DNA from 3 places in the Proteus penneri genome. Region 2 is predicted to be linked to each of the others. Evidence: predicted binding sites of a transcription regulator. Region 2 holds the regulator's gene; each other region holds the start of a gene.

Region 1 (4,455 bases), 220 kb from region 2:
CGTACTGTTTTCTATTCAATAATATTAACTCTCAAATTCAAAGAAAACAGAACTCAAAAAAACACATATAGAGAGTAAAATTATAAGGAAAAATAAATCTAAGAAGATAATAGTGATAAGAGATTCGAAATGATGAGAGATTAAAAATCATGAAGGGCTAAAAATTGGGTGGGGCCTTGCCAGCGACATCCCGGCACACGCGACACCTGCCATGGCTGCTTCCTTCCGGACCTGACCGAGTTAACAAGTTAGCGTTGCGGGAGAACCAACAAGACCCCATAGATTGTCTTATTGCTAAGACGTCACGCATTATGTTTTAAACTGATCCAAATAGCAAGGAAAGCGAGACTAAGTGATTACTAATTACCCAAATCCGTGCTCACTAATTATTCAATTGACTCTAAGGCTCTTTTACCTGCCATAAATTTATCAAAGCGCACTCAAACAATAATCTCATCAACTCTGTTCATTTATCATTAGATTGCTACAAGATAAAAAGGGAGATTATTTTTTTATATTCCTAGGATTGTATATAATCAACTTTATAAAAAATCACCAGATCTAATGATACAGGTACACTATGAGTCAAGCATTGAAAGATCTCATCAATTTGATGGCACTTGAAAAAATAGAAGAAGGCCTATTTAGAGGCCAAAGCGAGGATTTGGGATTACCGCAAGTTTTCGGTGGGCAAGTTGTAGGACAAGCACTATATGCTGCAAAACAGACAATAGCTGATAACCGCTATATCAACTCATTTCATAGCTACTTTTTACGTCCTGGTGATAGCCATAAGCCTATTGTTTATGATGTGGAATTTATTCGTGATGGTGGATCATTTAGTACTCGTAGGGTCAGTGCTATTCAGCACGGTAAACCTATTTTTTATATGACCGTTTCTTTTCAAGAATTTGAAGAAGGCTTTGAACATCAAGATACAATGCCTGATGTTCCTTTTCCAAATGAGCTTATCTCACAAGATGAGATTTTAAAGAACTTAGCACCCAAATTACCCGAGCCGATTAAATCTTTAGCACTTCGAGAAACACCGTTTGAAGCGCGCCCTGTGCAATACTTTAGCCCGTTTGGCTACGCTAAAGCGCCTGCTGAACGTTATGTTTGGTATCGTAGTCGAGGTGAAATACCAACCGATCCTTTCTTGCATCAATATTTACTTGGTTATGTTTCTGATTTTGACTTTTTACCAACTGCTCTCCAACCTTATGGATTAGGTTTTATGGATACAAGTCTGCAGGTCGCTACGATTGACCATTCTATGTGGTTTCATCGCCCATTCCGTGTGGATGATTGGTTACTTTATGTGATTGAAAGTCCTTCCGCATCAGGGGGCAGAGGATTTGTTAGAGGTAAATTCTTTAATACAAAAGGTCAACTCGTTGCATCTTCTGTTCAAGAAGGGGTTATTCGTCAAAAACGAGCTAAACATTCAAAATAATACCTTGGCATATTCCCCCCTCAATTGAGGGGGAATAGACAATTATTGTTGATAAGCTCTTTCACCATGAGTCGTTAAATCTAACCCATCATGCTCTTCCTCTTCTGAAACTCGCAAGCCCACCAGCTTATCTGCGATTTTAAAACCTATATAAGCGACAACACCAGACCAAATCACTGTGATCACAACGCTCATTAATTGAATTAAAACTTGTTTACTGAGTGTCATACCATCGCTATATCCCACTCCCCCTAAAAATGAAGCCGTAAATACCCCTGTTAATAAACAACCAGCAATACCACAAGTACCATGAATACCAAAAACATCACAAACATCATCTGCCTTTAACCAGCGTTTTAAAACAACGACGCCCCAAAGCCCAATGATCCCACCCATTACACCGATAAATAAAGCACCCATCACTCCGACCGTGCCAGCTGCAGGTGTAATCGCAACTAATCCTGCAATACAACCAGAACAACTACCTAACATAGAAGGTTTGCCTCTGGTGAGCCATTCTGATGCAGTCCAAGAAAGCACGGCTCCTGCCGTTGCAATTACTGTATTTAGAAATGCTAAAGCTGCGATTGCATTTGCACTGCCAGCAGAGCCTGCATTAAAACCAAACCAACCGATATAGAGCACCGCTGTACCAGTAAAGACCATTGGTAAATTATGAGGTTTAAGCGCTGTATGCTGACTATCACGCCGTTTGCCAAGTAAGTAAGCACCAACAAGTGCCGCAATCGCTGCATTAATATGGACAACGGTTCCCCCAGCAAAATCTAATGCCCCATCATCGATTAACCAACCACCTTCTCCCCATACCATATGTGCAATAGGAATATAAGAAAGTGTGAACCAAATAATCGTAAAAATGAGCAGTGCAGAAAAGCGAACGCGCTCTCCTAGTGCCCCAACAATTAATGCAACAGTGATAACAGCAAAAGATCCTTGAAAAGCAATATGTACATACTGATTAATTGAGCCAGAGAGTGAATCTAGTGATACGTTATTCAAAAAAGTAAGTGACCACCCACCCCAAATTTTATTACCGGCGGTAAATGCCAAACTATAGCCAAATGTAACCCAAAGAATAACAACGATACTGAAGATCATCATCACTTGAGTGATCAAAGAAAGTACATTTTTTCCTCTCAATAACCCGCCATAAAACAGAGCAATACCGGGCATCGTCATAAAAAAGACTAAAGCGGTACATATCAACATAAAACTATTATCAGCTTTATCAACCCCCCCTGTTTCAGTTGCAAATGCAGATGAAGAAAAGTATGTAAGCACTAACATTAATAGTAAAGAAAGTAAGCGTCTCATCGAATATCTCCTTTAAAGTGCTTCATCACCAGACTCACCAGTACGAATACGGACTGCCTGCAATAATTCAAAAACAAAAATTTTTCCATCTCCTACCTTTCCTGTATCAGTCGCTTGCATAATCACTTGCATAACTGACTCAAGTTGCTCATCACAAATAGCGAGTTCTATTTTTACTTTGGGGAGAAAATTAACTTCATACTCAGCCCCTCTATACAACTCCGCATGTCCTTTTTGTCGCCCATATCCCTTTACTTCACTGATTGTCATTCCCTTTATACCTAACTCAGAGAGCAACTCTCGCACTTCTTCTAATTTAAATGGTTTAATAATGGCAATGATATATTTCATATAAACCTCGTCGATATTTGAAAGAACAAACCCTAAATAGAAAAGCAAAAGACATGCCATTATTTAATTGATTGATATTTAAGAAAAAATAAACTTTTTGAATAATGAAAATGAAAAAGCTCACCGAATTGGTGCAAAAATACGATAGCTATTTTGATAAAAGCAAGATAAATGGGAAATCAAAAAGGGCACATACATTAAGATGATGTGCCCTCTAAAATTATATTTTTTTATTTATGGTTATTATTCTACTTTAAGAGGAGATTGTTCTTGTAAAGATTCTCTGACCTGCTGTAATTGATACATATTATAGTATCGGCCTTTTTGCGAGAGTAACTTAGCATGATCGCCCTGCTCGACAATTGCACCACGATGAAGTACTACAATTTCATTGGCTTCAATAATAGTGGAAAGTCGATGAGCAATAACAATCAATGTTGTTTTTTCCCTAACTACTTTTAACGCTTTCTGTATGGCTTGTTCTGTTCCTGAATCAATATTTGCTGTTGCCTCGTCCAGAATAAGAATACGAGGAGGTATTAATAATACACGCGCCAATGCAAGTAACTGTTTTTGACCAGCAGATAAGCGACTACCTTGTTCACCAAGTTTTGTTTGCAGCCCTTCTGGTAACGCTTTAACCCATTGATCGAGTTGAACTGTTTCTAATACCTGCCATAAATGTGACTCATCACAATCACGCCCTAACGTAATGTTGTCATGCAGTGAACCCGATAATAAAACGGGATCTTGCTGTACCATTGCAATACCACTACGCAATGCAGCGTGAGAATACGCTTCTAATGGTTGCTTATCTAAAGAAATACTCCCTTTTTGCCAAGGATAATTACCCATTAATAAACTGGCTAAAGTACTTTTACCACTTCCTGTGTGCCCAACGAATGCGACAAAATGACGAGCAGGAATAGTTAAATTGATATCTTTTAATACCCATTGCTCATTACGATACGCAAACCAAAGAGAGCTAATCTCGATATTACCTTGAGTAATAGAATGTGTTGATGAACCGTAATGCTGTAAAGGTGCATCCATCAGTTCAAAAACACGCTCACCAGAGACAACCGCCTGTTGTAGAATCGATTGCTGTGATGTCAATGTGATCAAGGGTTCATTTAATCGACCTAAATAACTAATGAATGCATAAATCACCCCAACTCCAATAACCGCACTACCTTGATAACCAAAGAGCATCAATAAGCCACACAGAACTAACGCAGAGAGCATGCTTAATAAAGGGCGTAATAACAGACCATCAAGTTTTAACGCTTTCATACGCGCTTGGTAATGCTGCC
Region 2 (4,455 bases):
TCGGATATAAACTTGTTGCTGATGATGTCAAAAATTATGCTCAGCAAAAGTTTACGTGGTTTACTAACCCTGTCTTAACCACCTATTCACCGACAGGGGATGCAACATGGACGGTACGCGCCAATAAAGCCAAGCTAACAAACAGTAAAATGCTCTATCTTTATGGCGATGTTCAAATTGATAGCTTAACGGATGACTCTCAACTACAGAGAATAAGCACAGACAACGCTATCGCAAATTTGGACACACAGGATGTTTCCTCTGATGATGAAGTGACTATTATCGGCGTCGGACTGAAATCAGTCGGCTTAAAAATGCGAGGCAATCTGCGCGAGAAACGTGCAGAGCTGATTGAAAAGGTAAACACCTATTATGAGATCCCTAATGAATCAAAAAATCCGTAATACATTGATTATCGGCACACTTTTAGCGATAAGTGTACCTGCGATGGCGCTTAAAGATGACACACAACAACCTATTGTTGTGAACTCAGAGAAACAATCGCTTGATCTAGAAAAGAACGTCACAACCTTTACACAAAATGTTGTGATCAAACAAGGATCTATCGACATTCGTGCTGATAAAGTTGTTGTCACACGCCCAGGTGGTGACTCCAAAAAAATCGTTATAGAAGCATTTGGTAATCCCGTAACTTTTTATCAGTTACAAGATGATGGCAAACCAATCAAAGGTCGTGGCGACAAGATGACCTATGAAATGGATAAAGAGTTAATGACCTTAACGGGTAAAGCCTATCTTGAACAATTAGACAGTAATATCACCGGTGATAAGATCACTTATCTCGTCCCAACTCAGCAAATGGAAGCTTTTAGCGGTAAAGGTAAACAAGTGACTACTGTTTTACTGCCTTCCCAGTTGCAAGAGAAAGGCCCTGGTGTTAACAACAAAGGTAAGTAACACTTTATGGCGCTGTTAAAAGCTGAAAATTTAGCAAAAGCATACAAAGGGCGCACCGTTGTCGGTGATGTAAGCCTGAACGTTAATTCAGGTGAAATTGTCGGCTTACTTGGACCAAATGGTGCAGGTAAAACAACCACATTCTATATGGTTGTTGGCATTGTCGCTCGTGATGCTGGTAGTATTACAATTGATGATGAAGACATTACGCTGTTACCGTTACATGAACGAGCACGTAAAGGCATTGGCTATCTTCCTCAAGAGGCGTCTATTTTTAGACGCTTAAGCGTTTATGACAACATTATGGGGATCTTAGAAATCCGCCATGATTTAACGCCTGAAGAACGAAAAGATCGCGCAGAAGAACTGCTAGAAGAGTTTAATGTCAGCCATTTACGTAACAGCTTAGGACAATCATTATCGGGGGGTGAACGTCGCCGCGTTGAAATCGCACGAGCATTGGCCGCAAACCCTAAATTCATTTTATTAGATGAACCTTTTGCGGGTGTTGACCCTATTTCGGTATTAGATATTAAAAAAATTATCCAGCATCTACGTGATTATGGATTAGGTGTACTGATTACTGACCATAATGTTCGTGAAACATTAGATGTGTGTGAACGTGCTTACATCGTCAGCCAAGGTCACCTTATCGCTCATGGTTCACCCGAAGAAATTCTTGAAAATGAGCAAGTTAAACGTGTTTACTTAGGTGAAGGCTTCCGCCTGTAATCTTTGATTCACTTTTACTCTGTCATGGATGACAACAGCAAAGGACTCATCGCATTATTATGAAACAAAGTTTGCAACTTCGTCTTAGTCAGCAACTGGCAATGACGCCACAGCTACAACAGGCTATTCGTTTGTTGCAACTTTCGACGCTTGAATTACAACAAGAAATTCAGCAAGCGCTTGAATCTAACCCTCTTCTCGAACAAGACGACGATCAACAAGATCCCGTTTCAGATGATACCTCTCATACAGAAAATCAATCTGACTCTACAACAGAAACAACAACTGAAAACGACGTTGAAGAGTTTGACACGCTGGACGCTTTAGAACAAAAAGAGATGCCTGACGATCTCCCATTAGACACTCAATGGGAAGAAATCTACACTGCGGGCACGCCTTCTGGTACCAGTAATGACTATATGGATGATGAGCTGCCACTGTATCAAGGTGAAACAACAGCCTCATTACAAGATTATCTAACATGGCAGGCGGATCTCACTCCGTTTACAGAAACAGACAGAGCAATTGCCATAAGTATTATCGATGCAGTTGATGAAACAGGATATTTAACTGTTACAACAGATGACATCCTGCTTGGAATGGGCGATGATGAGATAGAGCTTGATGAAGTTGAAGCCGTATTAAAACGTATTCAACGCTTTGATCCTATTGGTGTTGCTGCACGCGATTTAAAAGAGTGTCTTTTGATTCAGCTATCCGCTTTTTCAACAGAAACACCCTATCTTAAAGAAACGCAGTTAGTCATTAGCCAATATTTAGAATTGCTAGGCAACCGTGATTTTCGTCAATTGATGCGTCAAACGAAGTTACGCGAAGAGACACTTAAATCTGTTATTGAGATCATTCAATCACTTGATCCTAAACCTGGATTAAGTATTGATACAGGCGAGTCAGAGTATGTTATCCCAGATATACTGGTAAAAAAATCAGGTGAACGCTGGCAAGTTGAGTTAAATACAGATAGCATTCCTCGCCTACGAATAAATGAGACTTATGCAGCATTGGGTCAATCGACTCAAAATGAAAGCGATGGAAAATTTATTCGTGACAATTTACAAGAAGCCAAATGGCTGATAAAAAGTTTAGAAAGCCGTAATGAGACATTATTAAAAGTCGCTCATTGCATTGTTGACACACAGCAGGCATTTTTCGAATTGGGTGAAGAGCATATGAAGCCTCTTGTGTTAGCAGATATTGCTGAACAGGTTGAAATGCACGAATCCACCATTTCTCGAGTGACAACGCAAAAATTTTTGCATTGCCCGAGAGGAATTTTCGAATTGAAGTATTTTTTCTCTAGCCATGTGAATACTGATAGCGGAGGCGAAGCCTCTTCAACAGCAATCAGGGCTTTAGTGAAGAAACTCATCGCAGCAGAAAATCCAGCGAAACCACTTAGTGATAGTAAACTGGCTAATATGCTCGCAGAACTTGGTATACAAGTTGCTCGACGCACTGTTGCGAAGTATAGAGAGTCATTATCCATCCCGCCTTCAAATCAACGTAAAGAGTTGGTTTGAGCATAATTGAGAAGGAAGACACTATGGAACTTCAAATCACTGGTCATAATATTGAATTAACTGATGCTCTGCGTGATACCGTCAAAGCAAAAAGCGCGAAATTACCTCAGTTCTTTGACAAAATTAATAACGTTCAGGTTATCCTGAAAGTCGAGAAAGTGAATAAAATCGCGGAAGCGACCATTCAAGTTAATGGCGGTGAATTACATGCCTCTGCAGAAGCAGAAGATATGTACGCAGCAATTGATGGATTAATGGATAAGCTGGCTCGTCAATTAACCAAACACAAAGATAAACTGAGACAACATTAATTCATTTCCCATTGTAAAATGGGGATACAATCGGCGAAGTTACTGCGTTGTTTATGACTCGGTTTAAACCAACGCCTAATCAATATCAGTAACGAAAAACCAGATGTCACTTTGTGGCATCTGGTTTGCTGGTCTAAGTGAATAAGACAATGAACAACGATACAAAGATGAATATTAGCGACGTACTTTCTCTGTCATGTACACATAATGATGTACATTGCACGAGTAAAAAGCGCGCGTTAGAAATTATCAGTGAAAATGCGGCAAAAGCACTTAATTTACCCGAAACGCTGATATTTGAAGCCTTACTGACGCGTGAAAAAGTCGGTACAACAGGGATTGGGGGTGGTTTAGCAATCCCTCATGGACGTATTGAAAGTGATGAAACAGAAAAAGTAGTTGGTGTGTTTCTTCACCTAAGCGAACCTATTGCCTTCGACGCTATTGATAATCAACCTGTCGACTTGTTGTTCGCATTACTCGTTCCTGCGACACAATGTAAGGAACATTTACACACACTGTCTTTAATTGCAAAACAGTTGGCGGACAAAAATTTATGTCGCCGACTACGCTCCGCACAAAGTGATGAAGAGCTTTATCAGATTATCACAGAATAACCCCTATGGGTTTAATGGGACGCGAATAGCATACAGTGGAATGATATTCATCACTGGGAAATTATAGGGGAGCTACCTCATGGTGCTGATGATAGTCAGCGGACGCTCTGGTTCAGGTAAGTCAGTCGCTTTGCGTGCGCTTGAAGACATGGGATTTTATTGTGTTGATAACTTACCTGTTGATCTTTTACCGGAGCTCGCAAAAACACTGGCTGAACGTGATGCTTCTGCTGCCGCAGTCAGTATTGATGTCCGAAATATGCCTGAGTCGCCGGAGATCTTCGAAAAAGCGCTAGAAAGTTTACCCGCTGAATATTCTCCACAACTCTTATTTTT
Region 3 (4,455 bases), 820 kb from region 2:
GCTCTTGGCTTAACCGGCGTTGACTATCCATAGGCGCCAGTTCCAGCAAAATATGTTGCTCGGAAATAGGTTGGGCACTGAGCGACATTGTGTGTGATTGGTTATTTACAACCAATATCACTTCATTGTCGGTAAAGCTTTGTCCATTTGCTAATGTTTCACGCATTAAATCAGCATCAAAGGAGTAATAGCTGAAAAGGGCAGTGAAAGGTGTTTCAAATAATTTTCGACGGCTTTGTGCTAAAACCTGTAACGCAGAATGATTTGCGTAGCAAATAATAAACTCTTTGTTGATAACCAATACTGAGTGAATCAATGAGTCTAAAATTAATGTATTGTCAGGTAAGTCTGCCGTTTCCATATTGAATACCTCTTTGCACCATTTTAGTGCATCTTACCTTTATTGCATTAATGAACCAATGCGTAAGTGATAGATGGACTCCTTAAGTGGGAGAAAAGTGCCCATCCGAAGATGGGCAAAATAGCTTCACGGCAAAAAAAAACAGTTTTACATCTTGGCTTAAGTTTTTATCAGTAAAACTTATCTTAAGCGCTGTAATACATTTCAAATTCAAGAGGATGTGGCGCCATACGTACACGTTGAACATCCGCACGTAATAACTCTAAATAAGCATCAATAGCATCATCAGTAAATACACCACCGCGGGTTAAGAATTCACGATCTGCATTTAATGCATTTAATGCTTCTTCTAATGAACCTGCGACCGTTGGGATCTCTTTTGCTTCTTCTGGCGGTAAGTCATAGAGGTTTTTATCCATAGCATCACCAGGATGAATTTTATTGATAATTCCATCAAGACCAGCCATTAATTGAGCTGCAAACGCGAGATAAGGGTTTGCTAAAGGATCAGGGAAGCGTACTTCAATACGGCGTGCTTTCATGCTGGCAACCACTGGAATACGAATTGACGCTGAACGGTTACGCGCAGAGTAAGCCAGCATTACAGGTGCTTCAAAACCTGGGACTAAACGTTTGTAAGAGTTAGTGGTTGGGTTAGTGAACGCATTGAGTGCACGAGCATGTTTGATAATACCGCCGATGTAATACAGCGCCATTTCAGATAATCCGCCGTATTTGTCACCTGCGAACAGGTTTACACCGTTTTTAGACAGTGACATATGGCAGTGCATACCTGAACCGTTATCACCCACGAGAGGTTTTGGCATAAAGGTCGCTGTTTTACCAAATACGTGAGCCACGTTTTGTACCACGTATTTATAAATTTGGGTTTCATCTGCTTTTTTGGTCATGGTATTGAAGCGAGTTGCTACTTCGTTTTGACCTGCAGTTGCTACTTCATGGTGATGTGCTTCAACCACTAAGCCCATTTCTTCCATAATGTTACACATGGTAGAACGAATATCTTGTGATGAATCAACAGGTGGCAGTGGGAAATAACCCCCTTTCACCATAGGGCGGTGACCTTTGTTGCCATCTTCATATTTGGTATTGGTGTTCCAAGCTGCTTCAATATCGTTGATAGCGTAAGAAGCACCTGAAATATCGTTTTTAAAACGAATGTCATCAAATAGAAAGAATTCGGGTTCTGGCCCAAACAGTACTGTGTCTGCAATACCACTTGATTTTAAATAGTCTTCAGCACGTTTTGAAATAGAACGAGGGTCGCGGTCATAACCTTTCATTGTGCCTGGTTCTAAAACGTCACAACGAATAATCAGGGTTGGATCTTGGAAAAATGGGTCGAGCATTGCGGTTGTTGCATCAGGCATCAGTACCATGTCTGATTCGTTAATGCCTTTCCAGCCACCAATAGAGGAACCATCGAACATTTTTCCTTCTTCAAAGAAATCATCGTTAACCTGATGAGCCGGAATAGTAAGATGTTGTTCTTTACCGCGGGTATCAGTGAAACGTAAGTCAATATATCTAACTTTATGTTCTTCAATCATGGATAACACATGTTCAAGGGACATAGGAACTCTCCTGGCGAATGGTTTTATTGAGTGCAGTGGCCTTACACATTTTTCGGTGAATTTTTTGCTCACCTGAATTCTATTGCGAAAAGCATGCCAACTTATCTAAAAAGGGATATATACTGTATTGATGAAGTTTAGTGTAGAATATCTCCTGTGATTTTTTAATTATTGCACAAACTTGGTGCAAATTAAGCCTAATTAGTTGCACTGTTTTGGTGCAATGGAACGGATACTACTAAATTCTGAGGCGTGAAAAGGATCACAATTCAATTAATTGCATATTGTTAAGCAATCATTATTGTGATCTTGTTTAGTCTCTCGTCTAAAGCGTGTACAATACTGCGCTTATTTCTACAATGCCTGAGGCAAATTTTGTGATCGAAAACTTGCGTAATATCGCCATCATCGCCCACGTTGACCATGGTAAAACAACTATCGTCGATAAATTACTACAGCAATCTGGTACGTTCGGTGAACGTGAAACCGTTGCTGAGCGCGTGATGGACTCAAATGATCTCGAAAGAGAGCGCGGAATTACTATTCTTGCGAAAAACACAGCGATTAAATGGAATGACTATCGTATTAACATCGTAGATACCCCAGGACACGCCGACTTCGGTGGTGAGGTAGAACGCGTTATGTCTATGGTAGACAGCGTTCTATTGCTGGTTGACGCGATGGATGGCCCAATGCCACAAACTCGTTTTGTGACACAAAAAGCGTTTGCTAACAACTTAAAACCAATTGTTGTTATCAATAAAGTTGACCGCCCTGGTGCGCGTCCAGACTGGGTTGTTGATCAGGTATTTGACCTGTTCGTAAACTTAGGTGCAACTGACGAACAACTTGATTTCCCAATTATCTATGCATCTGCATTAAACGGTATTGCGGGAACAGATTATAATGACATGGCTGAAGATATGACTCCGTTATATGAAGCTATTGTCAAATATGTAGAGCCACCAAAAGTTGATCTGGAAGGTACATTCCAGATGCAAATTTCTCAGTTGGACTACAACAACTACCTAGGTGTTATCGGTATCGGTCGTATCAAGCGTGGTAAGGTTAAACCTAACCAGCAAGTGACTATTATCGATAGCGAAGGTAATACCCGTAATGGTAAAGTCGGTAAAGTTTTAGGCCATTTAGGTTTAGAGCGTATCGAAGTTGATGTTGCTGAAGCTGGCGATATCATTGCAATCACTGGTTTAGGTGAACTGAATATCTCTGATACGATTTGTGAAGTGGGTGCTGTTGAAGCGCTACCTGCATTAGCCGTTGATGAACCAACTGTTAGCATGTATTTCTGTGTTAATACTTCACCTTTCTGTGGCCGTGAAGGTAAGTTTGTGACTTCTCGTCAGATTTTAGATCGTCTGAAAAAAGAGTTAGTCCATAACGTTGCATTACGTGTAGAAGAAACAGAAGATCCAGATGCATTCCGTGTATCAGGTCGTGGTGAGCTTCACCTGTCAGTTCTGATTGAAAATATGCGTCGTGAAGGTTACGAATTAGGCGTATCTCGCCCTAAAGTTATCTTCCGTGATATTGACGGTCGTAAACAAGAGCCTTTTGAACAAGTGACTATCGACATTGAAGAACAGCACCAAGGTGATGTGATGCAAGCGATGGGTGAGCGTAAAGGCGAAATGCGTGATATGCAACCAGATGGTAAAGGACGTGTACGTTTAGACTACATTATCCCTAGCCGTGGTCTGATTGGTTTCCGTACTGAATTTATGACCATGACATCAGGTACTGGTTTACTGTATGCAACATTCAGTCACTATGATGATGTTCGTCCAGGTGAAATTGGTCGCCGTAATAATGGTGTTATGATCTCTAATGGCCAAGGTAAAGCCGTTGCTTACGCACTGTATAGCTTACAAGACCGTGGTAAATTATTCGTTACTCATGGTGCAGAAGTTTATGAAGGCCAAGTAATTGGTATTCATACTCGCTCTAATGACTTAACAGTAAACTGTTTAACGGGTAAAAAGCTGACTAACATGCGTGCTTCTGGTACCGATGAGGCGACAACGCTGACTCCACACCTGAAACAAACATTAGAACAAGCACTAGAATTTATTGATGACGATGAGTTAGTTGAAGTTACTCCGCAGTCTATTCGTCTGCGTAAGCGTTATCTGTCAGAAAACGATCGTCGTCGTGCTTACCGTAGCAAAGACTAATTCGTTATTTTGATAACATAATTCTTAGGGCGCGTTTAGCGCCCTGAGTTTATACTCATCAAGAGTCTATGTTGCTATAAAAGACGAATGCGGTGGAAAATAATCTCTGCCGCATAAGTTTTCTCTCAATCCTTTCTTCTCCCACCTTTTATCATGTTTTATCATCACCTCATAATTCCATTCTAGGTAATGATGCTTCTCATCTCTTTTTTTATCTCTCCCTCTTTGGATTTTATGTTTTACAAAAAATTAAGTGTGATTATTGTACTTTTTTAGCGTTTAAGCCTGTTCAGTAACGCGATTT

What was found. Region 2 encodes sigma-54, which starts transcription at its own class of promoters, with help from an activator protein. Its sites were predicted from a motif close to GTTGGCACANNTTTCGCTNT; they were not measured.
Region 1: the regulator sigma-54 is predicted to act here: its motif matches at 3,184-3,203, upstream of glnK (P-II family nitrogen regulator).
Region 3: the regulator sigma-54 is predicted to act here: its motif matches at 2,038-2,057, upstream of glnA (glutamate--ammonia ligase).

The regions. Positions count from the first base shown of each region.
Region 1 covers NZ_CP059690.1:316,234-320,688, reverse strand. The annotation lists RNA gene ffs (signal recognition particle sRNA small type) at 175-271, opposite strand; gene tesB (acyl-CoA thioesterase II) at 581-1,456, shown strand; gene amtB (ammonium transporter AmtB) at 1,499-2,791, opposite strand; gene glnK (P-II family nitrogen regulator) at 2,804-3,142, opposite strand; gene H1225_RS01365 (SmdB family multidrug efflux ABC transporter permease/ATP-binding protein) at 3,386-4,455, opposite strand, start outside.
Region 2 covers NZ_CP059690.1:95,647-100,101, reverse strand. The annotation lists gene lptC (LPS export ABC transporter periplasmic protein LptC) at 1-404, shown strand, start outside; gene lptA (lipopolysaccharide ABC transporter substrate-binding protein LptA) at 385-918, shown strand; gene lptB (LPS export ABC transporter ATP-binding protein) at 925-1,650, shown strand; gene rpoN (RNA polymerase factor sigma-54) at 1,710-3,191, shown strand; gene hpf (ribosome hibernation promoting factor) at 3,215-3,502, shown strand; gene ptsN (PTS IIA-like nitrogen regulatory protein PtsN) at 3,652-4,119, shown strand; gene rapZ (RNase adapter RapZ) at 4,199-4,455, shown strand, end outside.
Region 3 covers NZ_CP059690.1:3,256,248-3,260,702, reverse strand. The annotation lists gene glnL (nitrogen regulation protein NR(II)) at 1-361, opposite strand, end outside; gene glnA (glutamate--ammonia ligase) at 547-1,956, opposite strand; gene typA (ribosome-dependent GTPase TypA) at 2,316-4,151, shown strand.